DNA from 3 places in the Vibrio cyclitrophicus genome. Region 1 is predicted to be linked to each of the others. Evidence: riboswitches for the same ligand, from Rfam matches in the RefSeq annotation. Region 1 holds a riboswitch; each other region holds the start of a gene.
The links. A riboswitch is a leader RNA that binds a small molecule or an ion and turns the genes downstream of it on or off. The one in region 1 is predicted to bind thiamine pyrophosphate.

Region 1 (9,920 bases):
AGACTTAATTAACCTATGTGCGACTTGATATGTGCACCTTGATGAACAGTGTTTTTTGGATGAGGAATGCCCTGAATAGTAGGGATATAAACATCAAACAATAGCGCTGTTTATTTATGGGTCACAACAAGAAAAAGAATAAGAGGGCACTCAAATAAGCCCTTTATTGAGCAGTGATTTTATAGGAAATGAGTTATGAAATATTTAAAGGAAACGGCTTTAGCTAGCCTTGTGTTGGCCGGGCTTGTTGGTTGTGGCGGAGACTCAGGATCATCAAGCAGTACGACACCCATTACCTTGAGTGTGAGTGATGCGCCCGTCGATGATGTTAAAGATGTGACGGTGACATTCAGCAAGGTAGCTTTACTTCCGACTCAGGGAGGTACAACGCTAGTGTATGACGTGTATAAAACGGACGAAAACGGTGATTACGTTGATGAAAATGGCGACCCGTTGACAGACGGTGAAGATCCTATTCCATTAAGTGTCAATTTATTGGATTACCAAGGAAGCGATGCACTTCCTTTGATTGAAAACGAGGTAGTTCCAGTAGGTAGCTATAAACTATGTGTGTTTGCGAATGATGGCGATCACCCGACACATCCATCTTATGTTGTAGAAAACGATGACTCGATTCGTGAGTTAACGGTGAAAGGTAATGGCGCGTGCCCGCAAGGTGTTGGTAAAGAAGATAACGCTGGCGTGCTTTACTTTAATGATTCATTTAATGTGAACCAACAGAGTAACGATTTTGTTGTCGAGTTCGATCTTCGACGTGGCCTAAAGAACAGTTCGACTTTCCCTGATTACACTATTCAAAGAACGTCTGTAAGCCTTATCAATACGGTTGAGACAGGAAACATTGAAGGTACTGTAGCGACAACAACTTTTGGAGCTTGTAACCCTACAAATGACAATACCTTCGTCCAATCGGTTTATTTGTATGAAGGTGACATCGCTAAAGCTAACATGGCTCCGATTGGCGGCAGTGATGAAGTGAAACCGATCACTTCAGCGTCAGTAGCAATGAATGAAGCACAGACTAACTATGAGTTCTCTCTGGGCTTCATTGATCCAGGTACTTACTCATTGGGTTATACCTGTACTGCGCATTACGACAGTGATGAAGACAATGCTGATCCGGTTGCTGATGGTTTTGAAATCTATGATGTTCAAAATAGTGTTCAGGTAGTGGTTGGTCAGGATAACCAAGTATCGTTTTAAATCTTTGACGTGATTTAGCATTCGAATAAATACGGCCTCTTATTTGGAGGCCGTTTTTGATCATGTCACCTAGTTAGCATGAATTTGATGATCATTGAGTGTGACTCTAGGGAAGTGATAATGTAACGTTGTATCTCTTACTTTAACCTAGCGAAATGTACTCCGGCGTTGCTCATGAAATCTAGCTTAAGCATTCGATCTTACACCAAGCAATTTAATACCCATGCTCATGATGACCATCATCAACTGGTATTGCCGATCCAAGGCAGTATTAATATCGAAATGGTGGGGTATGTCGGTAAAGTGGCGGTGGGCGAATGTGTGGTGATTCCAGTAACCACCGCGCATGCGTTTAAGGCGGATGAAGCAGCGCGGTTTATTGTCGCGGATATGGCGGAGTTGCCGCAGCATTTGTTAGAGCATGAGCTTTCGGTTTTCACGATAACGCCACCTTTGATGAGCTTCTTGTTGTTTGTAGAGAAGCAGTTGGAATATCAGGTCGATAGCGGTATTGAGTCATCAATTTTGGATGTGTTTTCACTGCTGTTAGAGCAACAACAAGTGAGCAAGAGCATCGACCCAAGAATCCGCGCCGTACAAAGGCTGATAGCGGATAACTACACGCAACCGTTATCCATATCACAACTTGCAGAAACGGCCTGTTTGAGTCCCACTCAATTTAAAAAACGCTTCAAAGAATGCCTGGGTATCAGTGCGCTTAAATACATCACTCGATATCGTATGGAGAAAGCTCAAGCCTTGTTAACCCACACAGATTTACCTGTTCAATTGATCGCTGAAAATGTGGGATATAGTGATGTTTCTGCTTTCAGTCGCCGCTTCTCTCAGCACTTTGGAATGTCTCCAAGGGCGTTTCTAGGCTCAATGAAAGACAGTCTTTAGAAACAACAATAGCGTCCTTTCGGCAAACTAACTTTTATCAATCTTCATTATTATCTATTTCAGAACTGAAAATTGGGTAATAGAAATGAATCTTGCCATCAATCGCGTTAACGAATTCCAAACGGGCACTTTAGCCATCTTGTTTGCTTCCATTTTATGGGGCACGACAGGCACCGCCGCAAGTTTTGCGCCTGATCTAAGCCCATTAGCGATTGGTGCTTTCTCTATGGGTGTCGGCGGCCTAATGCAAGCGGGCCTAGCGTATCGAAAAATCCTATTAGCCCTTGATAAACTTTTGCAGAATAAGAAGCTGTTGGCAGTGAGCGCTTTGGCTTTAGCGATCTATCCTTTAGCTTTCTATTCTTCAATGAAATTATCTGGCGTGGCGATTGGTACAGTGGTTTCGATTGCTACCGCACCTTTCTTTTCTGCTCTGTTAGAGTGTCTTATTAGCAAAAAGTATAATATCAACAAACGTTGGCTCACTAGCTTTGCGATTGGTGTGGTGGGTATTGGGTTGTTGGTGTTTTCAGAATCTTCATCGACGAATGAATCCGGTGATGATCTCAAGCTGTTCGGTATTGCTTTAGGTTTGCTCGCTGGGTTGTGTTACGCCATTTATTCTTGGGCGACCAAAGCACTGATCGACAAAGGGATTAAGTCACAAGCGGCGATGGGCAGTATTTTTGGCCTGGGTGCGATGCTGTTGCTGCCAACGCTCTGGTTTACGGGGGAGAACCTGTTTTCCTCGCAGATTAACGTATTAGTCATCAGTTATCTGACGTTAATCCCACAATGCTTGGGCTATATCGCGTTCAGTTTTGGTTTACGCCACGTGACCGCGAGTAGCGCCAATCTGCTGACTCTGTTTGAACCAGTAGTTGCAGCGGTGCTTGCCGTCTGTGTTGTCGGTGAGCTGATTCCTTTTACAGGCTGGTTAGGTATGTCTCTGATTGTGTTGTGCTTGTTTATACAGTCGAAGCCATCTAAAGGAACGTTATAAGTATTTGTTTTGTTTTGCCTAATTGAAATTTTTTCATGTGTAATTCTTATAATTGAATAAAATCAGTATCTCAGTTGTGAGAGTGCTGTTACTATCGCTATCAATAGTCGGGGGGCATATACCTTATTTGGTGTTTGCTGAGATCGTTAATCGAGACCCGTTGAACCTGATTCAGTTAACACTGGCGTAGGGAACTATAAGCACTTGATCTGCGTCTGCACCCATGAAAACTTTCATGTGTTTATTGCGACTTCTCCTTCGATCGGTGTTCGTTCTCCTACGTCTTGTAAGATAGTAGGAGCGACAATGACACACAGTTCTAATTCAAAAGATTTAACGCTAAAAGCCTCAGTTTCACAGCACTCTGCTGATGGTTCGATTCGAACAAACACTCCGATTGTATTGACGATCGCAGGCTCAGACAGCGGCGGCGGTGCAGGGATCCAAGCTGATATTAAAGCCATGTCTGCAACGGGCAGCTTCGCTTGTTCGGTAATTACCGCAATTACCTCTCAGAATACCCAAGGCGTTTCCGCCATTTTGCCTATTCCACTCGACCATGTTGCTAGCCAGTTAGATGCGGTTTTTACTGATCTCAATATCGTGGCAGTAAAAGTCGGCATGTTGGCCGATTCGCAAATCATCAAAGTCGTCGCTGATAAAATTAAGCAGTACCAACCTAAACACTTAGTGATTGACCCTGTAATGGTCGCAACCAGTGGTGATCTTCTTTTAGAAAACTCAGCCATTACTACACTGAAACAAGAGCTGATTCCGCTGGCAGACATCATTACGCCTAATTTGCCTGAAGGCGCGGCGTTAACAGGCAAGCCGGTACCTGAAAGCGAAGCTGAAATGCAGGGCATGATTGAAGATTTACGCGCACTAGGTGCTAAAGCGGTTCTCTTGAAAGGCGGCCACCTGGAGAAAGATGAAAACAGTAACGACTTACTGATTCTGCCAACCACATCTGCTCTGATTAGCGCGAAGCGTTTTCCTACCAAAAACACTCATGGAACGGGCTGCACGCTCTCTTCTGCTATTGCTTCTTTCTTGGCTCAAGGCAACAAACTTCCAGAGGCTGTCGACCTAGGTAAACAATACATTTCACGAGCAATTGCTCACGCCGACGAACTTCAAGTTGGTCAAGGTCACGGCCCTGTAAATCACTTCTTCGTTGGGCACGGTAATGTCCGTTAATACGATTGGCGTTCAACTCAGTAATGCGACTCTGCGTTACCGAGATAGCGAGCACGCGACCTTATCTGGACTGTCATTGAGCTTAAAAGCAGGCAAGTGGACAGTGTTACTTGGTCGCAGTGGCTGCGGAAAAACCACGGTATTGCGTTATCTGGCAGGCTTGTTGGACGACAAGGTGGAATGGCAGGGCACATTGGCAACGTCTGATGAATTGCCTCTCACCGATCGCATCGCTTACATGGCGCAGCAAGATTTGTTACTGCCATGGCTATCGGTTATCGACAACGTGTGTTTGAGCCATCGCTTTCAAAATTCCGCAGATAAGCATAAAAATATCGAGCATAAAAATCAGGCGTTAGAGCTACTGATTTCTGTTGGTCTGGCTGATTACGCGGATGCTATGCCGGATCAATTGTCTGGTGGTATGCGTCAGCGTGTTGCTTTGGCTCGAACCTTAATGCAAGACAAGCCAGTCGCGCTGATGGATGAGCCTTTCTCTGCGCTGGATGCGGTAACGAGACACAAGCTGCAAAGTTTAGCGTGTGAACTGTTAAGGGGTAAAACCGTTGTGTTGATCACTCATGATCCACAAGAAGCGGTGCGTCTGGCGGATAACTTGTATGTGTTGCAAGGCACGCCTGCGAGTGCTCACTCTTTATCTGTGCCTCACACGTCAACGCCACGAGTGTTAGATGGTGAGTGTGCCGAGCTACAACAAGCGATCTTAGAACAGTTGGAGCGTGATTATGAATGAACTAACTCGAAGTGAAGCTACTGATAGCTCCAAGATAGAAAACTCAATGGAAGAAAGTTCAACTAACGCGCAGGCTAGCACTGCGCGTCCTCGCCAGATGAATCCTGTTATGCGTTTGCTTATTAGCAGTGCTGTGATTCTTGGTTTGTGGCAAATGGTGGTAATTATATTCGAGATGCCAAGCTTCATTCTGCCAGCTCCCGCAGAAGTCTCCCTCAAGCTGATTGAACGCTACGATGTGTTACTCAAACACACTTGGGTGACTGCGCAAGAGATCTTACTTGGTCTATTGCTCGGTTTATCCATGGGGCTGTTTTTCGCCTTGCAGATGTTGATGTTTGACCCGTTGAAGCGTTGGCTATTGCCTATCTTGATTGCTAGCCAAGCGATTCCTGTATTTGCGATTGCGCCAGTACTTATGCTTTGGCTTGGCTATGGCATTGCTTCAAAAGTGGTGATGGCGGCGATCATTATCTTCTTCCCTGTGACCACTTGCTGTTACGACGGTCTGCGTAATACACCGACAGGTTATCTTGATCTTGCTAAGACGATGGGTGCATCGAAATGGCAATTGCTCCGCTATATCCAACTTCCTGCTGCATTGCCAACATTGGCGTCTGGCATTCGTGTAGCGGTGGTGATAGCCCCAATAGGCGCAGTCGTCGGTGAGTGGGTAGGCTCCAGTGAAGGTTTAGGTTACTTAATGCTACAAGCCAATGCGCGCATGATCATTGATGAGATGTTTGCGGCCTTATTTATCTTGGCGGTGCTGTCTATCTCGCTCTATTTCATCACAGATAAGTTACTCAAAAAAGCCATCCCTTGGGAGAACCAGTGATGGCTTGATCAATAACACTTTGTTTAATAAGGCTTCGCTCAACGCTATTTATCTAAACAAAACGTCGTTAAAAACTAGCTCTATAAACACAATAATAATATTCAAAAGGAAAGGTTAACTATGAAAAACACCAAATTGGTAGGTGCAGTGGCACTGCTTGCTTCGCTAGTGTCAGGTCATGCTCTAGCGGACTCTGAACAAAAGAAACTGACACTGATGTTGGACTGGTTTGTGAACCCGAACCATGGCCCGATTGTGATCGCTCAAGAGCGTGGCTACTTTGCTGACCAAGGTCTAGATGTTGAAATTCAAGAGCCAGCAGACCCAAGCACACCAGCAAAATTGGTCGCGGCAGGTAAGGTCGATTTAGCGGTAACTTACCAACCAAGTTTAACCATGGATGTGGCAGCGGGTCTTCCTTTAGTTCGTGCATCAACCCTTATCGCGACGCCACTAAATACACTAATGGTATTGGATAACGGCAAGAACGATACGCTAGCGGATCTGAAAGGCAAGAAGATTGGTATTGCGATTGCTGGTAACGAAGAAGCGACTATTGGCACCATGCTGGCTCAAGAAAGCGTTGAGTTTACAGACGTGCAAACCATCAATGTTGGTTGGGCACTGTCGTCTTCATTGGCATCAGGGAAGGTAGATGCAATCTGGGGTGGCTTACGTAACTTCGAGACCAACCAGTTAGCTCTTGAAGGCTTTAAAGCAAAAGCATTCTTCCCAGAAGAGCACGGTGTTCCTGCTTACGATGAGCTTATCTTTGTTGCGAACGCAAAGCAACATGATGATGAAGCGATCAAAGCGTTCAACAAAGCATTGGAACAAGCAACCACTTACATTGTTAACCACCCACAAGAGTCATGGAGCGAGTTTGTTGCGTATTCACCTGATACGCTGAACAACGAGCTTAACCAACGCGCATGGAACGACACGCTGACTCGTTTTGCACTTCGCCCTTCAGCGGTTGACCTGAAACGTTACGACGATTACGCACAGTTCATGTTCGACAAAGGCATTATCAAATCACTACCAAAAGCCGCTGACTACGTACCGACTTTTGACTAAGGAATCTCATGAAATACCAAGACTTAATCCAAGCCTGTCAGCAAGATTGGCAAGACTACACAGAGCATGATTTTGTTAAAACGCTGGCGAACGGCACACTCGCTCAGCCGTGTTTCCTGCATTATTTGAAACAAGATTTTCTGTTCTTGAAGCAATATGCTCGCGCTTATGCGTTGGCGATTTACAAGGCGAAAACCTTGGCTGATATGCGCCGTGCATTGCCAAGTGTTCATGCTCTGCTAGATTCTGAAATATCTCACCACGTGACTTACTGTGGTCAGTGGGGCTTAACGGAATCTGACCTAGAAAACGAACCTGAAGATTTCGGCACAGTCGCTTACACACGCTACGTTCTAGACGCGGGTATGACGGGTGATCTTGTCGATCTTTATGCGGCACTGGCTCCGTGTTCAATTGGTTACGCTGTGATCGGTAAAGCGCTGTTAGAAAGCAGCGATACCGTTTGGGAAGGCAACCCATACGCAAGCTGGCTGCAACTGTATGGCGGCGAAGAGTTCCAATCAGGTGTGGCTACAGGCGCGGAGTACTTTAATCAGCTGCTTGCTGAAATTGATATCAACAGCGAGCGTGGTCAAAGTATCGTTCATATCTTTAAAACGGCAACGCGTATGGAAGTGGCTTTCTGGCAGCAAGGTCTGAATGCACTTAATGACTCAACAGCGGCTTTCACGAATAAGGATTAATCCATGCTAACTGAACAAATCATCCAATCACTGCGCGCAGTACGAGAGCAAAAACCATTGGTTGTGAACATCACCAACTACGTCGTGATGAACAATACGGCGAATGCTTTATTGGCGATTGGTGCTTCACCTATCATGGCGCACTCACAGCAAGAACTGGCTGAGATGATGTCATTCTCTGGCGCTTTGGTGATTAACATCGGCACGCTTGATAGTGTTTGGACGCCAAGAATGCGCTTCGCGGTTGAACAAGCGAATGCGAACAACAAGGTTGTGGTCCTTGACCCTGTAGGTTGTGGCGCAAGTACGCTGCGTACTGAGACTTCTCGTGAAATTGCACGTTTAGCCAATAAGCTAATCATTCGTGGTAACGCGTCTGAGATCATTGCGCTAGCGGGTGAGCAAGCACAGAGCAAAGGCGTTGATGCGCTGGATAGCAGTGATGCCGCATTAGGCGCTGCACAGTGCTTAGTGGCTGAATACGGTGCAAATGTGGTAATTTCTGGTGAGACAGATTACGTTGTCACCAAAGACAGTGTTGTGATGTTAAACAATGGTCATCCAATGATGCCGTTTGTAACGGGCATGGGCTGTACCTTAACGGCCTTGACGGGCGCATTTGCTGCTGTTGGTGATGACAGTGGTTTAGCGGCTGCGGCGATATTGGGCGTGGTTGGTGAAATCGCGGCTGAAAACTCACGCGGCCCGGGTAGCTTACAAATGAACTTGCTTGATGAGCTATATCAGTTAGACGAAGAGACTCTGATTCAACGTTTGAAGATTCAGTAGGGTTAATCTAACTGTAAGCCACAAGTTAGAAGCCTAACTTAAAACTCTTTAGATAAAGAAAAGCCCCCGATACTTATGTGCTGGGGGCTTTTTATTATTGGTTTGGAGCTGTGTATAGACTAGCTTGCTAGGTTCTAAATCGATTCACTTGGCTCTCTAGGTGATGAGCAACCTCGGTTAAGTCGCTCGCTGCACCTGAAATGCTGCTTACTGACTCTTGGTTACTTTGCGCGATGGTGTTTGCACCTTGCGCGTTCTCACCGAGTGACTTGGTTAGACGATCTTGCTCATCAACCGATACCGCGATTTGGCTATTGGCTTGATTTAAATCTTGAATGTGTTGGTTAATCACATGCAAGTTCTGAGAAGCCTGCTGTGCCTGAGTTGAAGCATCGGAAACCGTGCTGTGGCTCTCCTTAATCGACTCTAACGCATCTTTAGCGCCACGCTGCAGCGATGTGATGAGTTCATCAATCTGGCTAGCAGAATCTTGGGTGCGCTTAGCAAGCGTTCTTACTTCATCGGCTACGACGGCAAACCCGCGACCTTGTTCACCTGCGCGCGCAGCTTCAATAGCCGCATTCAATGCTAACAGGTTGGTTTGCTCAGAAACGCTTTTGATTACTTCAAGAATGGCACCAATGTTCATCGACTCTTTATGTAGGTCGGTCACTTTCTGGCTGCTGACCTGCATGCTCTCATCGGCGCTGCCAATTTCATGCAGTGTCTTGTCTACTTCTTTAAGTCCCATCGCGACATTCTCGGCCGCTTGATTTGCAACTTGAGAGGCGTGGTTAGCACTTGAAGCAATTTCCGATGTGCTCGAAGCCAATTGATCAACGGCTGACGAGATATTGATCATTTCATTGTTCAACTGTGTCGCGTTGGTCGAGCTGTTGTTAGTCACTTGATTAAGAGATTCGGACATCTCACCAATACGCACACTAGAGCGGTTCACTTGGCCAACGATATCGCGCAGAGATTCAATGGTGACCTCCATGTTGGTCAGTAGTTCGCCAATCTCGTTTTTGCTTTCAATGTTCACTTCAACATTCAGGTTGCCTTGAGAAAGCTCATTGGTGATCTGTTTAACCTGTGCGATACCTTTGGTGATAGAACGAGTCACCAAAACCGCGCTTGTCATGCCAATAAGCAAAGCCACTCCTGTAAGCAAGAAGATGATTTGAATGGAGCGTTTTTCACTGGCTTGCAGTACCGGCGTGAGCGCTTGCTTTTGTTGTTCGAGAATACTTTGAGCATCAGCTACCGAAATAGCTAAGCTATCGCCAATAGAGGCGAGAGTAGCGGTTCTTTGGGTGTTCTCAATCATCTGCTGATGAACTTGCTCAAAACCTTTCGCGTACGCTTCACGTTGGTTAGAGAAATCTTCAATCAGTTCACTTTGATAAGGGGATGATTTAAGAGATT
Region 2 (9,920 bases), on a different replicon from region 1:
GATAATTAATCGAGAAAACTAGTCTCGGTTAAGCTCAAGAAACTCTTCTACTTTACGTACCATACTTGTTGAGCCAACGAAGAAAGGCACACGTTGATGTAACTCAGTTGGTTTGATATCCATGATGCGTTGAACACCATCTGATGCGATGCCACCAGCTTGCTCCATAAGGAAAGCAATTGGGTTGCACTCGTACAACAGACGTAGTTTTCCTTGAGGGTGACTTTGTGTACTTGGATACAAGTAGATGCCACCTTTCAGTAGGTTACGGTGGAAATCCGATACTAGAGAACCAATGTAACGAGAGGTGTAAGGACGGTTGTCACTCGGCTCATCTTCTTGGCAGTACTTAATGTACTTTTTAACACCCGTAGGGAAACGGAAGTAGTTACCTTCGTTGATTGAGTAAATCTTACCTTCATCAGGGACCATCATGTTTTCATGAGACAGACAGAAAGTACCCAATGATGGGTCGTAGGTGAAGCCATTTACACCAGCGCCTGTCGTGTAAACAAGCATGGTTGAAGAACCGTAAATCACGTAACCTGCGGCTACTTGCTTGTGTCCAGGTTGTAGGAAATCTTCTTCTGTTGGCGGAGTGCCAATCGGTGATACTCGACGGTAGATAGAGAAAATTGTACCAACAGATACATTCACATCGATGTTTGAAGAGCCATCAAGTGGATCCATCAAGACAACGTATTTTGCATTTTTGTTTAGCTCTTTATTGAAGGCAACTGCTTCGTCTTCTTCTTCACTTGCTACACCACAAACTTGATCGCGAGCTTCTAGAGCTGCTTTAAATTTGTCGTTAGCGTAAAGGTCTAGCTTCTGCTGCTCTTCACCTTGAACGTTGTCTGTACCAACAGCGCCAGTAATGTCGACAAGACCTGCTTTGTTGATTTCACGGTTAACAATTTTTGCAGCAAGACGAATTGATGACAAAAGGGATGATAGATCACCACTTGCATGGGGAAAGTCATTTTGTTTTGCAACAATGAACTCACCAAGGGTGCGCATCTCAGACATGTTATTTCCTTAAACTTCTCTCAATATTAGGGGGGATTTGAGCACTGTAGATTCTGCCTCTTGTGTGGGCTTTATTCATCTAGACGCTTACCTAAATTCTACGGCTTAGATCTTTTTAATGGTAATGAACTAAGCGACACAGATCTCACTTACTATGTCGACTAAATTTGTTTTGCATTGCCACTCGCTTTTAATCGTCAATTCATGATAATGAAGGCTGATAGTTTGATTTAAACATGGTTCATTTAGCCAAGCGTTTGGAAGCAATATATGCATATTCATATCTTAGGAATTTGTGGCACCTTCATGGGTGGTGCTGCGGTATTGGCTCGTCAATTAGGTCACAAGGTTACGGGTAGTGACGCGAATGTTTATCCTCCAATGAGCACGCTGTTGGAATCTCAAGGGATTGAAATTATTGAAGGGTTCGACCCGAGCCAATTAGAGCCAAGGCCGGACCTAGTGGTTATCGGCAATGCGATGAGCCGTGGTAATCCGTGCGTTGAGTATGTATTGGATAATAATCTTAGATACACATCTGGCCCGCAATGGTTGCAAGAGTTCCTACTGCATGACCGTTGGGTTCTGGCGGTGTCGGGTACGCATGGCAAAACTACAACATCAAGTATGTTGGCTTGGATCTTAGAAGATTGTGGTTATGCGCCAGGCTTCTTAGTGGGTGGCGTATTGGGTAATTTTGGTATATCGGCTCGCCTTGGTGAAAGTATGTTCTTCGTGGTGGAGGCCGACGAATACGACAGTGCTTTTTTCGATAAGCGATCTAAGTTTGTTCATTACCACCCAAGAACCTTGGTAGTGAATAATCTAGAGTTCGATCATGCTGACATCTTCGATGATCTTGAAGCGATTAAGCGACAGTTCCATCATTTGGTGCGCACTGTACCAAGTAACGGTCGTATTTTTTCACCTAAGCAAGGCACCGCTATTCAAGATGTTCTAGCTCGCGGTTGCTGGAGTGAAAGAGAATCGAGTGGTGAGCAAGGCGACTGGGATGCTAAGAAGCTGGTTAAAGATGGCTCTCAATTTGAGGTTTACCTCCAAAATGAATGTGTTGGAACGGTAAACTGGGATTTAGTGGGCGACCACAACGTAAATAATGCTTTGATGGCGATAGCTGCTGCACGACACGTGGGCGTGACACCAGACCTAGCTTGTGAATCGTTAGCTACTTTTATTAATACTAAGCGTCGTTTGGAGTTTAAAGGCGAGGTGGCAGGTGTTTCTGTTTATGATGATTTTGCACATCACCCAACGGCGATTGAACTTACTCTGGGCGGATTACGTAATAAGGTCGACACGAAAAAAATCATTGCCGTTTTAGAGCCTCGTTCTGCCACAATGAAACGTGGTGTGCACAAAGAAACTTTGGCTGATTCGTTGAAACAGGCGGATTCTACCTACTTATTCCAACCGGATAATATTGATTGGTCGGTTCAAGATGTCGCAGACGCTTGTCACCAACCTGCGTATGTGAGTGATGATATGGATGCATTCGTTGCTAAAATTGTCTCAGAGGCACAAGTGGGCGACCAAATCTTGGTAATGAGTAATGGTGGCTTTGGTGGCATTCACCAAAAACTGTTGGATGGATTGGCACTCAAAGGCTAACGACATCCACGACCTTATAATTTGAAGTAATTGAGAACATGACAAAACACGATAAAGCGATAACCCTCGCTTTCACTGGCGCATCTGGTGCGCCTTACGGACTGCGTTTACTTGAATGCCTACTGGCGGCAGATTATCAGGTTTATTTGCTGATATCGTCGGCAGCTCGAGTGGTGTTGGCGACCGAGCATGAACTTAAGTTACCTGCTGGGCCAGATGCTGCGAAACAAGCTTTAGTTAAGCATTTAGGTTGCGACCCAGAAAAGCTGGTGGTGTGTGGCAAAGATGATTGGTTCTCACCGGTTGCCTCTGGTTCAGCAGCACCGAAGCAGATGGTGGTGTGTCCATGTTCTGCAGGAAGCTTGGCATCCATTGCTCATGGCCTATCAGATAACCTGATCGAGCGAGCAGCGGACGTGGTTATGAAAGAGCGAGGCCAGCTGTTGTTAGTGGTTCGTGAGACGCCATTTTCTACGTTGCACTTAGAGAACATGCACAAACTCTCGACCATGGGCGTAACGATCATGCCCGCGGCTCCGGGTTTTTATCACCAACCTAAGTCGATCGAAGATCTGGTCGATTTTATGGTGGCGCGTATTCTCGATCATCTTGGTATCGAGCAAGGTTTAGTGCCACGTTGGGGGTACGATCAACGTAATTGATCCAAACTTGATAGCTTATTGTTAAAATTCGAATTACAATTCTGAACACTCATCGGGGAGCAAACCATTCAAATAATGAATGCGAGCTGAGATCAAGCAAGTGCTTGGGACCCGTAAACCTGAACCAGATAATGCTGGCGTAGGAATTGAGTTAGGAACAACTTCTACCGTTCTCCTCCCTCAAACCTGTGCCGCTCAGACCATGGAGAGCGTCCAGTGAAATTAACATTTACAACTCTTGCTGTTACTACAGCTATCTCTTTCTCTGCCGTTGCTGCAGACAATACTCTAACTGTATATACCTATGATTCTTTTGCTGCGGATTGGGGCCCTCGTCCTGCCGTTGAAAAAGCATTCGAAGAAAAGTGTGGTTGTGATGTGAATTTTGTCGCGCTAGAAGATGGCGTGTCTATTTTAAATCGCTTGCGTCTTGAAGGTGGTAACAGCAAAGCTGATATCGTGTTAGGCCTAGATAACAATCTAATGGCTGAAGCGAAAGCGACGGGCTTATTGGCTGAGCACAGTGTTGATACGTCAGCAGTAACGCTTCCTAATGGTTGGAGTGACAGCACTTTTGTTCCATATGACTTTGGCTACTTTGCTTTTATTTACAACAAAGAGAAGTTGGTAAATCCACCTAAGAGCCTTAAAGAACTGGTTGAGCAGCGTGATGATCTTAAGGTTATCTACCAGGATCCACGTACATCAACACCAGGTCAAGGCATGATGCTATGGATGAAGTCTGTTTACGGTGATGAAGCGACAGACGCGTGGAAGAAGCTCGCTCAGAAAACGGTTACTGTGACTAAAGGTTGGTCTGAGGCTTACTCTATGTTCCTAAAAGGCGAGTCGGACTTAGTCCTGTCTTACACGACTTCTCCGGCTTACCACATCATTGCAGAAGGTGATTCTAAGTACGCAGCAGCAAGCTTTGAAGAAGGTCATTATACTCAAGTCGAAGTGGCAGCTAAGGTCAAAGGCAGCAAGAACGAAAAGCTGGCTGATGAATTTATGGTATTTATCCTGAGTGACGAGTTCCAATCAGCGATGCCAACGGGTAACTGGATGTACCCAGTGACAGATATTGAGCTTCCAAAAGGGTTCGAGCAACTTACGGTTCCTCAAAAAGCGCTAGGTTTCACGCCTGAAGAAATAGCATCTAAGCGTAAGCCATGGATTCGTGAATGGCAGAGTGCACTTACTTTTTAACTTACTATTAAAAAGATGAGCGCCCTGTACTTAAAGGCTCATTCGTGATGTTTGGAATGAGCCATTTACGGTAAATAATTAATTTATGATAAAGAAAACACCTAAGGTCGGGATCTGGGTTGCGATACTCATTACCGCCTTCGTGGTTTCAGCAGTTGGGGCATTGCTTAGCAATGCCCCTTCTCTTGATATCAGCCTAGTATGGTCTGATCCTTACTATTGGCATGTAACGAAATTCAGTTTTTATCAGGCGACACTCTCAACTGTGCTGAGTGTTGGCTTTGCTATACCTATTGCGCATGCTCTGTGTCGCAGACAGTTCTTTGGAAGAGCCTTGTTATTAAGGTTGTTCGCGTCAACCTTGGTTCTACCTGTGTTGGTCGGCGTATTTGGCTTGCTGGCGATTTACGGCAACAGTGGTTGGTTAGCTAAGTTCTTAGCGAACTTAGACATAGAGTTACCATTCTCGATTTATGGCTTGAATGGTATTTTACTAGCGCATGTTTTTTTCAACCTGCCTTACGCCAGCCGTTTACTTCTGCAAGCTTTGGATACCGTGCCTGCCGAGCAGCACAAGCTGTGTGCTCATTTAGGCATGAGCCATTGGAATAAATTTAAATGGGTTGAATGGCCGAGGTTAAGACAGCAGCTGCCGCATGTGTGCGGTTTGGTCTTCATGTTGTGCTTCACCAGCTTTGCTACCGTGATGGCGTTGGGTGGTGGTCCGAAATCAACCACCATTGAGCTAGCCATCTACCAAGCAATTAAATTCGACTTTGACCTGCAGGCTGGCGCGTTACTCGCGATATGGCAAATGCTGTTGTGTGGCGTATTAGCGGTGAGTATTCAGCGTTTGTCTAAGCCCATCTCTGTGACGGCTAGTCAGCTGTCGGAAGATAAATATTTGGTTAAGGACAGCTGGTGGTCAAAAGCTTGGGATAGCTTTTGGATCATCATAGTCTCAATACTGGTATTACCGCCATTAGCCATGGTTGTTCTAAGTGGTATTAACTCCCAGGCACTCACTGTACTGAGCAGTGAGCCGTTTTGGGCTGCGCTAATGACCTCGGTTCGTGTTGCTTCCCTCGCAAGCATTATCGCCGTTGGTATTGGTATCGCAATCCTTCTAACTAGTCGCACATGGCGTTTGCAAAACAAGAACTATAGAGCGGATAAGATTGAGCTGATTGGCACTATTATTTTGGTGACGCCGGGCTTAGTGATCAGTACGGGCCTCTTCTTATTACTGCGCTCATTTACCGATGTGTTCAGTTTGGCTTTCTTTATTGTGATTGCTGTAAACAGCTTGATGGCGCTGCCTTACGTGATTAAAACCTTGGCCCAACCTATGCTGCATCTTTCTCAGCAGTATCAGTATGTGTGTGCAAGCTTAGGAATGACAGGGTTCACTCGCTTTAGGCTCGTGGAGTGGCGCGCATTGCGCAAACCGATGGCGCAAGCATTCTCAATCAGCTTTATGCTGGCGATGGGCGACTTAAGTGCGATAGCCTTGTTTGGTAGCCAAGACTTTAGAACTTTGCCTTTGTATCTATTTCAATTGTTAGGCAGCTATCAAATGGAAGCGGCGGCAGTGGTGTCAGTGAGTTTATTGTTACTGAGTGTGGGCAGCTTTAGTTTGATTGAATTTTTGTTTACTCGAAGCTCAAAGCTAAAGAGTTAAGGAACCGATGATGTTAGTGATGAAAAATGTGGATTACCATTATCACCAAGAGTTGTTTAGTTTTGATTTCCAAGCAGAGCAGGGCGATATTGTTGCTCTTATGGGGCCAAGTGGTGCGGGGAAATCAACGCTACTCGCATTGGTTGCTGGCTTTATTGAGCCAACATCGGGCGAGATCTCGGTGGCAGGCCAATCGCTGATTGGCAAAGAAGCACATCAGCGCCCATTGGCGATGTTGTTCCAAGAACATAACCTATTTGCGCACCTCACGGTGCGTGAAAATATTGGCCTGGGTTTGCACCCAGGATTAAAGCTTACGGTAACCCAAAAGCTAGAAGTCGAACAAGCTGCTACACAAGTAGGGGTTGCTGAGTATTTAGATCGGCTGCCAGAGCATTTATCGGGTGGTCAGCGTCAGCGTGTTGCGCTAGCTCGCTGTTTTGTACAGCCGCATAATATTTGGCTGCTTGATGAGCCATTTTCTGCGCTTGATCCTTTGCTTCGTGAAGAGATGCTGAGCTTAGTGAAGCGATTAGCGGCAGAGCGAAACATTACTGTTTTGATGGTGACACACCATTTAGGTGATGCGCGCAGTATCGCGAACAAGTTTGTGTTTGTGGCATTGGGTAAGGTTTTAGTCGAAGACTCGATAGATGCGCTAACTGTCGATCACCCACAAGTCGAATTGAGTTCCTTTGTTCGAGCAGGTGAGTGAAGACTCATTCAGCCTTGATATTGAATACTTCTTGATATTGAGAGCGTCGAAAACAAAAAGACCTAGCATGTGCTAGGTCTTTGATTATCTTTACAAGTAAAGCAAGACGAAGATTAGTCGCCTAGCTTTAGCTCTTTTAAGATTTGGAAAATTTCACGAGAAGCTTTGGCTGGCTTGTTCGCTGATTTTTCTTTGTTAGCTTGGCGAGCGAGCTGACGAAGACGTTGACGGTCTGCTTCAGGGTACATGTCCATAACGTCTGAAATGGCAGTATCGCCTTCAGCTACAACACGGTCACGCAGTTGCTCAAGCTTATGTAGCTCAGCGGTTGCTTGTGAGTGCTTGTTACGTACTTTATCCAAAGCCGCTTGAATTGGCTCAGGATCGACACTACGCATTACTTTACCAATGTACTGAAGTTGACGGCGCTTCGCTTCATTTTTAAAGCGTTGTGCATCTTTAATCGCTTGTGCCAAATCTTCAGACAGAGGAAACTTGTCTAATACAGAAGGCTTTAAACCAACAAGCTCTTCTCCCAGCTTTTGCAGGGCATCCATGTCCGTTTTCATTTCTGTCTTACTTACCCAGATGATTTCTTCTTCTGGTTCCCATGGGGCTTTTTGGTTTTTGCGAGCCATCTTTTCTGCCTATGTCACTATCTCAAACGAATATATTGCCTATTTTAGCAAGAATCTTGGGGAGAAAGCGAAATTCTTGTTATCCTACCTAATATTGACCTACAAAATTAGAATAGATATGGATGTAAAACAGCAAGTCGCCCAGCAAAGAGTTGAGCTAGAAGCCGCAGTAGCTAAAGCGTTGGATATGGCATCAGTGAGTGCAGACGCAGCTGAGGTCGCTATTACTAAGTCAACGGGTTTAAGTGTTTCAACACGTATGTGTGAAGTGGAAAACGTTGAATTTAATAGTGATGGTGCACTAGGTATTACTGTTTACCGTGGCCAGAAGAAAGGCAGCGCATCCACATCTGATCTAAGTGAGAAGGCTATTGCTCAAACTGTCGCAGCGGCACTAGACATCGCTCAATACACTTCGGAAGACCCATTTGCTGGCCCTGCCGCAAAAGAATACATGGTGAAAGAAATTCCAGATTTGGATCTTTTTCACCCTGATGAACCAAACCCAGACTATGCCGCGGAGATTGCGATAGCTGCTGAGAAGCAAGCATTAGCTTATAGCGACAAGATCAAGCAAAGTGATGGTGCAAGCTACGACAGTCACTATGGCGTTAAAGTTTATGGTAACAGTCATGGCTTACTTGCGAGCTACGCTTCCAGTCGCCACAGTACGAGCTGCTGTGTGATTGGGCAAGGCACTAACGGTGAAATGGAACGAGACTACAGCTACACAGTTGCACGTCACCGTGACGAGCTCTGGACGCCTGAGCGTGTAGGTCAAGAAGCTGCAGAAAAAACGATCAGTCGTTTGGATGCTAAAAAACTACCAACAGGCCAATACCCGATTATGTTCGCTAACGATGTCGCAACTGGCTTAATTGGTCATCTTGTGATGGCAATCAGTGGTGGCAACCTTTACCGTAAATCATCTTTCTTGTTGGATCACCTCGGTCAGAAAATTCTACCAGATTGGTTCAATATCTCAGAGCGCCCACATCTTTTACGTGGTTTGGCTTCGAGTCCATTTGATAGTGAAGGTGTTTACACTCAAGACCGTGAAATCATCACCGATGGTGTTTTAGCCACTTACCTACTGACGAGTTACGCTGCGCGTAAAATGGATATGACGCCAACAGGCCATGCCGGTGGCATCCATAACTGGTTCGTTAAATCGACAGGTCAAAGCTTTGAGCAAATGCTAAAAGAATTAGGCACAGGTTTCCTTGTGACTGAAGTGATGGGTCAAGGTGTGAATACCGTTACTGGCGATTACTCTCGTGGCGCTGCGGGTTTCTGGGTTGAGAATGGAGAAATCCAGTACCCAGTATCTGAAGTGACGATCGCGGGCAATCTAAAAGACATGTTCACTCAGATTGTTGCGGTTGGTAACGACGTAGAAACACGTTCGCAAATTCAAACCGGTTCTATCTTGCTTGAGTCGATGAAAGTCGCAGGCGAGTGATTTGCTTAATTTGCTTAGGTTTAAACATAAGATTTAAACCTGAAGCTTAAATCTTATGTATTAAAAAAGGGAGCCAATGGCTCCCTTTTTGTATTTACCGAGTCGGTAATCAAGCTAGATAAGTATGGTGGCTAAGCCTAAGAACACCGATAGGCCAATTACATCGGTTACCGTTGTGAGTGCCATACCACCAGCAAGGGCAGGGTCGATATTCATCTTCTTCAGCATCACTGGAATGGTTACGCCTGCAATACCCGCGACAATCAAGTTTGTCATCATCGCTGCAGAGATAATGCCTCCCAAGATCCAATTGCCTTTCCAAGCAACTACTATACCGCCAATGATAACGGCCCATAGAATGCCGTTAAGGAAGCCTATAGAGGCTTCTTTGAGTAGTAATTCACGTTTGTTACTGTCACCAATGTGACCAAGTGCTAAACCTCGAATGACCAGAGCAACGGTTTGGTTACCAGCAACACCACCCATGGACGGTACGATGGTCATCAAAACAGCGATGGCTGCCATCTCATTCAGTGTCGCCTCAAACATATTAGACACAGACGCTGCTGCGAGTGCCGCCAAAACATTTGCGCCTAACCACACACTACGACGACGAGCGGATTTGACGACCGGAGCGAAGGTGTCTTCGTCATCGTCCATACCCGCCATACTCATCATAGAGTGTTCAGCATCTTCACGAATGACATCAACCACGTCATCGATCGTAATACGGCCAACAAGGTGTTGATTTACATCGACAACAGGAGCTGAAACCCAGTTACGACGTTCGAAGAGGCTGGCGATATCAGAAGCACTGGTTTCCACAGCGATAGCTTCGTCGGCATCTTCCATTACTTCCGAAACCGCCACATCGGGTTGTGTTGTGATCAATGTA
Region 3 (9,920 bases), on a different replicon from region 1:
AACTGGGCGTACAGTTGCTAGGATTAGACCCGAAACCAGGTGATCTAGCCATGGGCAGGTTGAAGGTTGAGTAACATCAACTGGAGGACCGAACCGACTAATGTTGAAAAATTAGCGGATGACTTGTGGCTAGGGGTGAAAGGCCAATCAAACCTGGAGATAGCTGGTTCTCCCCGAAAGCTATTTAGGTAGCGCCTCGGACGAATACTACTGGGGGTAGAGCACTGTTAAGGCTAGGGGGTCATCCCGACTTACCAACCCTTTGCAAACTCCGAATACCAGTAAGTACTATCCGGGAGACACACGGCGGGTGCTAACGTCCGTCGTGGAGAGGGAAACAACCCAGACCGCCAGCTAAGGTCCCAAAGTATAGCTAAGTGGGAAACGATGTGGGAAGGCTCAGACAGCCAGGATGTTGGCTTAGAAGCAGCCATCATTTAAAGAAAGCGTAATAGCTCACTGGTCGAGTCGGCCTGCGCGGAAGATGTAACGGGGCTAAGCTATACACCGAAGCTGCGGCTACGTACCTTAGGGTATGTGGGGTAGGGGAGCGTTCTGTAAGCCGTTGAAGGTGGTCTGTAAGGGCTGCTGGAGGTATCAGAAGTGCGAATGCTGACATGAGTAACGATAAAGGGAGTGAAAAACTCCCTCGCCGGAAGACCAAGGGTTCCTGTCCAACGTTAATCGGGGCAGGGTAAGTCGACTCCTAAGGCGAGGCCGAAAGGCGTAGTCGATGGGAAACGGGTTAATATTCCCGTACTTCTTACAATTGCGATGGGGGGACGGAGAAGGCTAGGTGGGCCTGGCGACGGTTGTCCAGGTTCAAGTATGTAGGCGGGTGGTTTAGGTAAATCCGGACCGCTACTAACGCTGAGATACGATGTCGAGCTACTACGGTAGTGAAGTCATTGATGCCATGCTTCCAGGAAAAGCCTCTAAGCTTCAGATTGTAAGGAATCGTACCCCAAACCGACACAGGTGGTCGGGTAGAGAATACCAAGGCGCTTGAGAGAACTCGGGTGAAGGAACTAGGCAAAATGGTACCGTAACTTCGGGAGAAGGTACGCTCTTATCAGTGAAGTCCCTTGCGGATGGAGCAGACGAGAGTCGCAGATACCAGGTGGCTGCAACTGTTTATTAAAAACACAGCACTGTGCAAAATCGTAAGATGACGTATACGGTGTGACGCCTGCCCGGTGCCGGAAGGTTAATTGATGGGGTTAGACTTCGGTCGAAGCTCTTGATCGAAGCCCCGGTAAACGGCGGCCGTAACTATAACGGTCCTAAGGTAGCGAAATTCCTTGTCGGGTAAGTTCCGACCTGCACGAATGGCGTAATGATGGCCACGCTGTCTCCACCCGAGACTCAGTGAAATTGAAATCGCTGTGAAGATGCAGTGTACCCGCGGCTAGACGGAAAGACCCCGTGAACCTTTACTACAGCTTGGCACTGAACATTGAACCTACATGTGTAGGATAGGTGGGAGACTATGAAATTGCGTCGCTAGATGTGATGGAGTCGTCCTTGAAATACCACCCTTGTAGTTTTGATGTTCTAACGTTGGTCCCTGAATCGGGATTACGGACAGTGCCTGGTGGGTAGTTTGACTGGGGCGGTCTCCTCCCAAAGAGTAACGGAGGAGCACGAAGGTGGGCTAAACACGGTTGGACATCGTGTGGTTAGTGCAATGGCATAAGCCCGCTTGACTGCGAGAATGACAATTCGAGCAGGTGCGAAAGCAGGTCATAGTGATCCGGTGGTTCTGAATGGAAGGGCCATCGCTCAACGGATAAAAGGTACTCCGGGGATAACAGGCTGATACCGCCCAAGAGTTCATATCGACGGCGGTGTTTGGCACCTCGATGTCGGCTCATCACATCCTGGGGCTGAAGTCGGTCCCAAGGGTATGGCTGTTCGCCATTTAAAGTGGTACGCGAGCTGGGTTTAGAACGTCGTGAGACAGTTCGGTCCCTATCTGCCGTGGGCGTTGGAAAATTGAAAGGGGCTGCTCCTAGTACGAGAGGACCGGAGTGGACGAACCTCTGGTGTTCGGGTTGTCATGCCAATGGCATTGCCCGGTAGCTAAGTTCGGAATCGATAACCGCTGAAAGCATCTAAGCGGGAAGCGAGCCTTGAGATGAGTTTTCCCTGGCACTATAAGTGTCCTAAAGGGTTGTCGTAGACTACGACGTTGATAGGCAGGGTGTGTAAGTGCTGCGAGGCATTGAGCTAACCTGTACTAATTGCCCGTGAGGCTTAACCATACAACACCCAAGGGGTTTTGTGGACTCAAAGAAAGACAGACCTTGAATGCGTTTGAAGAGACATAACTTTTAAATACAGTTTTCCGAATTTTAAAATTTGCTTGGCGACCATAGCATTGTGGACCCACCTGATTCCATGCCGAACTCAGAAGTGAAACACAATAGCGCCGATGGTAGTGTGGGGCTTCCCCATGTGAGAGTAGGACATCGCCAGGCTTTAAATTAAATCTTTAGGTTGACCAACCTGGAGATATGGACGCTCACTTAGTGAGTTGACCACTGCGGAGTGGTAGTTCAGTTGGTTAGAATACCGGCCTGTCACGCCGGGGGTCGCGGGTTCGAGTCCCGTCCACTCCGCCACTTATTCGATAACCTCGCCTAGTGCGAGGTTTTTTCGAATCTGAAGCAAGATAAAGTTTTAGGGGTGTAGCTCCAATTGGCAGAGCAGCGGATTCCAAATCCGCGTGTTGGGAGTTCGAATCTCTCCACCCCTGCCATATTTAAAGCTCCAGCAGAAATGCTGGAGCTTTTTTGTATCTGTCACTTTTTCAAAGTGACGTTGAGGACCGGAGTGTCAGCCAAGTCGACTATATTGATCCCCATCGAAGCAGAAATCCTAGAGTCTTTTTGATTTATATTTGTTCGATTTTTAATTGATAATTACCTACCTTGAATAGAATATTGTCTTAGAAATGTAAGTGCTTACTTATCTCAGTCTCTTTTATAAGCAATTAACAACACAATCCACACTTCTTTATGAGAATTATTCTCAATATTTTGTTACATTTTGGTCGTTATTACTAAAAGGCAACAAATATGGATATTTCCCGTCGTAAGTTTATTCAATCATCTCTCGCTATATCTGCATTAACAGTACTACCCGCTTGTTCAATGAAGCGGTCTGCTGATGAGCAAGGAAAGTATGTTTATGACTTAACTGCTGAGCCCTCAACAGCAGAGTTAGTGAAGGGATTTAATACCAATATTTTGGGTTTCAATGGCCAGATTCCAGCGCCAACGATTCGATGTCGACAGGGTGAAAAGGTCACGATCCGCTTTACGAATAAGCTATCAGAGCCGACGACTATTCATTGGCATGGTTTAAGAATTCCTATCGAAATGGATGGGGTTCCCTTCTTAAGTCAGCCACCAATCATGCCAGGTGAAACATTCATTTATGAGTTTACGCCGCCAGATGCCGGTACGTTTTGGTATCACCCACACATGAATAGCGTGAAGCAGCTTGGTATGGGCTTAGTTGGTCTTATTATCGTAGAAGAGAGCAATCCAGTACGGTTCGATGAAGAACACGCATTGATGCTTAAGCATTGGCACATCGACAAGCAGGGTCAATGGAAAGATTTAATGATCCCACGACTCAGTGCTCGTATGGGCACTCCTGGGGAGTGGAGTAGTGTTAATGGAGTCCATGAACCCGTATATCAGTTGAAGCAGTATGCAGCGACTAGACTGCGTATTGCTAATGTCGATAATACGATCACTTACCCTATTGCTGTCGAAGGGGCTGAAGCATGGGTTATAGCCATCGATGGTAATCCTGTAAAAACGCCTTATAAACTGACTCAACATAAAATTGGTCCGGGTATGCGTGTTGATATCGGACTGATCGCTCCTAAAGCTGGTGAGCGAGTTAACGTTCTCCATATGAAGGGGCGTTTCCCATTTTCTTTGTGTGAATTTGAAGTCGTAGATTCAGCATTTGCTCAAGGACGTTCGTTGCCATTACTACCATTGAATCCAGTGCCCAACCTAGATCTTGCTAATGCTGAAGAGATCGACTTTTTATTTGAATGGGAAGGGGCTGTTTCTCCAGTATCCAAAGATGGAAAATCGATGCCTAAGTTTTGGCTAACAAATAAAAGAGCATGGGAAGGAATGAGCAAAGACAATATTCCTGAACCATTGGCGACTTTAGAGTTGGGTAAGACTTACATATTCGATCTTAAGAACGTCACTCAATATCATCACCCGATTCATATTCATGGTCATACATTTACTGTATTGGAACTTGATGGTAAAAAAATTGAAGAGCCTTTCCATACCGATACAGTGTTACTTGGAAAAAATGGCCGAGCTAAAGCTGCATTTGTTGCAGACAACCCCGGACGCTGGATGTACCACTGTCATGTAATTGAGCACATGAAAACAGGATTGATGGGATATATTGAAGTTAAGTGACACCTGTAACGTTTAATATTTGCGCATGCATTCTTAGTTTCTACCCTCGCTTTTATCGACGGTAAAGCTAGAATATAGGGACTATTGTTTGGGAGGATTCATGGGTCAGTTATCTATTTTAGGTTTTATTGCCATTGGTGGCGCATTTGGTGCTTGTTCGCGTTATTTGATTTCAGAGTTATGTGTGGTGATGCTAGGGCGTGGTTTCCCTTACGGTACGCTAACTGTTAACGTGATTGGCTCTTTAATTATGGGCTTACTCATCGCAGCGTTTGAGAATGAGATGGTTGCAACAGAACCATGGAGACAAATTATCGGTCTTGGCTTCCTTGGAGCACTGACTACATTTTCTACATTTTCGATGGATAACGTGCTTCTTATGCAGCAGGGTGCTTTCTTTAAGATGGGACTCAATGTGCTACTCAACGTGGTTCTCAGCATCTCAGCAGCATGGATCGGCTTCCAACTTTTGATAAAGTCTTAAAACTTTCTTACGATTTGTTAACAACTCGGCTTGGTTTATCCGAGCCATTTTTATATACTCGATCGAACTTGTCGGAGTGCCATATGGCTGAGACCGTTAACTCGGGATCCGTTGAACCTGATCAGGCTAATACCTGCGAAGGGAACAAGAGTAGATATCTAACTAGAGTCCTTCTAGAGATCTATCTCCAGATCACAACTGTATTTTCTTGTTGTGATCCCTCTTGTAGCATCAAATCCGTCAAGCATTTTTATCCCTATAAATAATGGCTAAAAGCCAAGGAAAAATGCTATGTCGAGTCGTAAACAAGCAAGACTGGAAGCGAAGAATTTCATTGATTCTTTATCCGTACAACCTTATCCAAATTCAAAAAAAGCTTACATTCAAGGATCTCGAGCGGATATTCAAGTCCCTGTCCGAGAAATATCACTCGCTGATAGCCTTGTGGGTGGCAGTAAAAAAGAGCCTGTATTCGAACCTAATGCACCCATTCAAGTTTACGATACCTCCGGTGTTTACACAGATCCTACACACGAAATAGACCTGTATAGCGGTCTTCCTAAGTTGCGAGAGCAATGGATTGAAGAGCGTGGTGATACGGAACTGTTAGATGATGTAAGCTCTGTTTACACCAAAGAACGTTTACAAGATGAAACCCTAGACGACCTTCGCTACGGCAACCTACCTAGAATTCGTCGCGCGACTGGCGATCAATGTGTTACTCAGCTGCACTATGCTCGTCAGGGAATTATTACTCCTGAGATGGAGTACATTGCGATACGTGAGAACATGGGACGTCAGAAATTCGCTGATGAGCAGCTGAACCACCAACACCCTGGCCATAACTTTGGCGCAAACCTGCCGAAAGAGATCACCCCTGAGTTCGTACGTAAAGAAGTCGCTGAAGGCCGAGCTATCATCCCGTCGAACATCAACCACCCAGAATCAGAACCTATGATTATTGGCCGAAACTTCTTAGTGAAAGTGAACGCCAATATCGGTAACTCTTCAGTAAGCTCTTCGATTGAAGAAGAAGTTGAGAAGCTAGTCTGGTCGACTCGCTGGGGTGGCGATACCGTGATGGACCTTTCCACCGGCCGTAATATCCACGAGACTCGCGAATGGATCTTGCGTAATAGCCCAGTACCAATTGGTACGGTTCCTATGTATCAGGCACTTGAAAAAGTGAATGGCGTTGCGGAAGACCTTAACTGGGAAGTGATGCGCGATACCTTGATTGAACAAGCAGAGCAGGGTGTTGATTACTTTACTATCCACGCAGGCTTATTGCTTCGCTACGTTCCTATGACCGCTAAACGTGTGACTGGTATTGTCTCTCGTGGCGGCTCCATCATCGCGAAATGGTGTCTTGCTCATCACCAAGAAAGTTTCCTTTATACCCACTTCCGTGAGATCTGTGAGATCTGTTCGAAGTACGATGTTGCTCTATCATTAGGTGACGGTTTACGTCCGGGTTCTATTGCAGATGCTAATGATGAGGCTCAATTCTCGGAGTTACGGACCCTAGGTGAGTTGACTAAAGTGGCTTGGGAATACGACGTTCAGGTGATTATTGAAGGCCCTGGACATGTACCAATGCACCTGATTAAAGAGAATATGGACGAGCAGTTAGAGCACTGCCACGAAGCACCTTTCTATACTTTAGGTCCACTGACGACAGATATTGCCCCTGGTTACGACCATATTACCTCTGGTATTGGTGCCGCCATGATTGGTTGGTACGGCTGTGCGATGCTGTGTTATGTAACCCCTAAAGAGCACCTAGGCTTACCAAACAAAGAAGACGTGAAGACTGGCTTGATTACTTATAAGCTGGCAGCGCATGCAGCAGACTTGGCAAAAGGACATCCGGGCGCACAGATCCGCGACAATGCATTATCAAAGGCGCGTTTTGAATTCCGTTGGGAAGACCAATTTAATCTAGCTTTAGATCCGGAAACCGCGCGTTCTTTCCACGATGAAACCCTGCCACAAGAGTCGGGTAAGGTTGCTCACTTCTGCTCTATGTGTGGACCTAAATTCTGCTCGATGAAGATCTCTCAGGAAGTACGAGAGTATGCGAAAGACACCGAACAAGTGGCGGCTGATCAGGCTATCGAAATTAAGATGTTGGATAACCCGTTGGAAGGGATGCGTCAGAAATCACAAGAGTTCCGTGATACCGGCTCTGAACTTTACCACCCTGCAGTAGGTGCAAAAGAAGCTCAATTAGAGGAATAATGACAGTGAAGATACTCATCCCATCTCAAAATATTGAGTTAACGGGAGAGGTGCAGAACTGTCTATTGGTTGCTAAGCGACAAGGTTTGGCAACCGATACAGTTGAGTTGGGCGTAAGCCCAACTCAATACTTCTCTATCGTTGATGCTCAGCAGGCGTTATCTATTGGCTTCGTTCATGATGTTGATTCATTGGCGGAGTGTAAGTTAGCGGAACTGAATCATGTTGTTGATTACAGTCATTCTGTCGCGCTAACTGACGTTTGTGGTGCCTTTACACAATCTCCAAACACTATCTATATTGGTGTCTCAGATGATTCATCTGTAATGGATATTTGGTCTCACCTAGATGCTAATCGTGTCATTAAGAGTGAAACTACAGCTCATCAAGAATTAGATAGTAGTGGTCATTTTGCTTGGTTACTTACTTTGTTGGCGCTGGAATTCCCATTAGAAGACGCACTAGTTTTAGCTCGCGCTGCATCGAATGTTTCACGTGGAACATGGCCAGCACATTATCAAGACTTTCCTATCCCTGTTCTTGAAGATCAACGGTTGGACATAAGCGTAGGTTGGGCTAACCAAGGAACATCACTTTATTTTCCTGAATTGAATAAGAGTAGCCTCGGTTTATACCCCGTAGTTGATGATGTTGAGTGGATCGAAAGATTACTCAAGCTTGGAATCAACACTGTCCAACTACGTATTAAGAACCCGCATCAAGCGGACTTAGAACAACAAGTCACACGATCTATCGAGCTTGGTCGAGAGCATAACGCTCAAGTTTTTATCAATGATTACTGGCAGCTTGCACTCAAGCATGACGCTTTTGGTGTTCACTTGGGGCAAGAGGATATTGAAGAATCAAACCTCTCACAGTTGAGCCAAGCGGGTATTAAGATCGGACTCTCGACTCATGGCTATTACGAGTTGCTACGCATTGTTCAAATCAACCCAAGCTATATTGCGCTAGGGCATATCTTCCCAACAACAACTAAACAGATGCCATCGAAACCTCAGGGTTTAGTTCGTTTATCTCTGTATCAACAGCTGATTGATACTATCCCATACACAGAAGAACTTACTGGCTATCCGACGGTTGCTATTGGCGGTATTGACCAATCGACAGCCGAGCAGGTGTGGGAGTGTGGGGTATCGAGCTTGGCGGTGGTACGTGCGATTACATTGGCGGAAGACCCACAGAAAGTGATCGAATTTTTCGAAAAACAGATGACGTCTAAACCTTCAACTCTCAAAGAAGAGGTTATGTCGGAGCCTAGCTATGCTGAGTGACTTTGAATTCATTCGTTATCAACGACAAATTGCGTTATCTGAAGTGGGTGAGCAAGGGCAACGCAACTTACTAAATAGTCATGTGTTGTTGATTGGTTGTGGTGGCTTAGGTAATGCCGCGTCTCTTTATCTAGCTGCTTCTGGTGTTGGAAAGATCGTGCTGGTTGATGATGATTGTGTCGATTCATCGAACCTGCAACGGCAGGTCGCGTTCAGGGAAAGTCAGTTAGGTTCGCTTAAGGTTGAAGCGTTAAAGCAACAACTGAGTGAGCTCAATGGTCGCAGCCAAGTAAGAACCATCAATCAACGAATGAGTGAAAGTCAGCTTGAGCTTGAAGTGATGCTAGCTGACTTAGTGTTGGATTGTACTGACAACTTCGCGTCACGCCAGCAGGTTAACCAAGCATGTTTCAGCACGAAGACCCCTTTGATTTCTGGTTCTGCAATTGGCTGGAAAGGCCAGTTTATTGTATTTGATTATCAGAATCAGAAAGGGTGCTATCACTGCTTGTTCCCGTTCAGACAGCATCCACAAACGACGCGTTGTAGCGATAGCGGCATCATAGGCCCAGTTGTTGGCACCATAGGTAACCTTCAAGCTTTGGCTGCTATTCAACGTCTAACTCGTGGTGAGTTTCAGGTCGCAACACATCAACTCAAACTGTTCGATGGCCAGACGATGAATTGGCAAAACCTTATGGTCACTCAAGATAGTGAATGTCTTGTGTGCAGTGCGTCTGTAGTTAAGCATTTAGAAGAAGAAATCCAATGAGCCATATAACTATCTCGATAAACGAACAATCAGAACAAGTAGCACACTCGTCGTCTCTAGCGGACATTATCCAAGTTCTAGCATTACCTGATCTAGGTTGTGTGTTTGCAATCAATAATGCGGTTGTCCCGCGTAGCCAGTGGCAACAAACAGTCGTTAATGAAGGCGACGCTATATCTCTTTTCCAAGCCATTGCAGGAGGCTAACCATGTTAACTATCGCAGATAAAACGTTTCAATCACGACTCTTCACTGGAACGGGTAAGTTCGCCAATAAGCAATTGATGGCGAGTGCTATCGAGGCCTCAGGTTCGGAATTGGCAACTATGGCGCTTAAGAGAGTTGATATTCGCTCTGAGCAAGACGACATTTTACAACCCATCATTGATGCTGGCGTGAACTTACTACCGAATACGTCAGGTGCTAAGAATGCAAAAGACGCCATCTTTGCTGCGCATTTGGCTCGTGAAGCTCTAGGCACAAATTGGCTCAAACTGGAAATTCACCCAGATCCAAAGTACTTGATGCCAGACCCAATTGAAACGCTTAAAGCTGCTGAGCAACTGGTTAAAGATGGCTTTATTGTGTTGCCTTACTGTCATGCCGATCCAGTATTGTGTAAACGCTTGGAAGAGGTGGGTTGTACTGCGGTTATGCCGCTAGGTGCCC

Region 2: it holds a riboswitch for thiamine pyrophosphate, as region 1 does, so the genes downstream of both, thiB (thiamine ABC transporter substrate binding subunit) here and thiD (bifunctional hydroxymethylpyrimidine kinase/phosphomethylpyrimidine kinase) in region 1, are expected to answer to the same signal.
Region 3: it holds a riboswitch for thiamine pyrophosphate, as region 1 does, so the genes downstream of both, thiC (phosphomethylpyrimidine synthase ThiC) here and thiD (bifunctional hydroxymethylpyrimidine kinase/phosphomethylpyrimidine kinase) in region 1, are expected to answer to the same signal.

What each region holds. Positions count from the first base shown of each region.
Region 1 is NZ_AP025481.1:999,101-1,009,020, reverse strand. It holds gene OCW38_RS19445 (DUF4382 domain-containing protein) at 196-1,224, shown strand; gene OCW38_RS19440 (helix-turn-helix domain-containing protein) at 1,399-2,127, shown strand; gene OCW38_RS19435 (DMT family transporter) at 2,213-3,130, shown strand; TPP riboswitch at 3,229-3,340, shown strand; gene thiD (bifunctional hydroxymethylpyrimidine kinase/phosphomethylpyrimidine kinase) at 3,437-4,330, shown strand; gene OCW38_RS19425 (ABC transporter ATP-binding protein) at 4,320-5,084, shown strand; partial or broken gene OCW38_RS19420 (ABC transporter permease) at 5,188-5,922, shown strand; gene OCW38_RS19415 (ABC transporter substrate-binding protein) at 6,043-6,999, shown strand; gene tenA (thiaminase II) at 7,008-7,703, shown strand; gene thiM (hydroxyethylthiazole kinase) at 7,707-8,492, shown strand; gene OCW38_RS19400 (methyl-accepting chemotaxis protein) at 8,620-9,920, opposite strand, start outside.
Region 2 is NZ_AP025480.1:368,757-378,676, forward strand. It holds gene fbp (class 1 fructose-bisphosphatase) at 19-1,029, opposite strand; gene mpl (UDP-N-acetylmuramate:L-alanyl-gamma-D-glutamyl-meso-diaminopimelate ligase) at 1,300-2,658, shown strand; gene OCW38_RS01750 (flavin prenyltransferase UbiX) at 2,697-3,320, shown strand; TPP riboswitch at 3,364-3,483, shown strand; gene thiB (thiamine ABC transporter substrate binding subunit) at 3,537-4,529, shown strand; gene thiP (thiamine/thiamine pyrophosphate ABC transporter permease ThiP) at 4,615-6,210, shown strand; gene thiQ (thiamine ABC transporter ATP-binding protein) at 6,221-6,925, shown strand; gene yjgA (ribosome biogenesis factor YjgA) at 7,039-7,563, opposite strand; gene pmbA (metalloprotease PmbA) at 7,682-9,025, shown strand; gene mgtE (magnesium transporter) at 9,140-9,920, opposite strand, start outside.
Region 3 is NZ_AP025480.1:32,516-42,435, forward strand. It holds rRNA gene OCW38_RS00135 (23S ribosomal RNA) at 1-2,264, shown strand, start outside; rRNA gene rrf (5S ribosomal RNA) at 2,365-2,480, shown strand; tRNA gene OCW38_RS00145 (tRNA-Asp) at 2,548-2,624, shown strand; tRNA gene OCW38_RS00150 (tRNA-Trp) at 2,685-2,761, shown strand; gene OCW38_RS00155 (multicopper oxidase family protein) at 3,081-4,463, shown strand; gene crcB (fluoride efflux transporter CrcB) at 4,564-4,947, shown strand; TPP riboswitch at 5,010-5,108, shown strand; gene thiC (phosphomethylpyrimidine synthase ThiC) at 5,239-7,188, shown strand; gene OCW38_RS00170 (thiamine phosphate synthase) at 7,188-8,480, shown strand; gene OCW38_RS00175 (HesA/MoeB/ThiF family protein) at 8,470-9,252, shown strand; gene thiS (sulfur carrier protein ThiS) at 9,249-9,458, shown strand; gene OCW38_RS00185 (thiazole synthase) at 9,461-9,920, shown strand, end outside.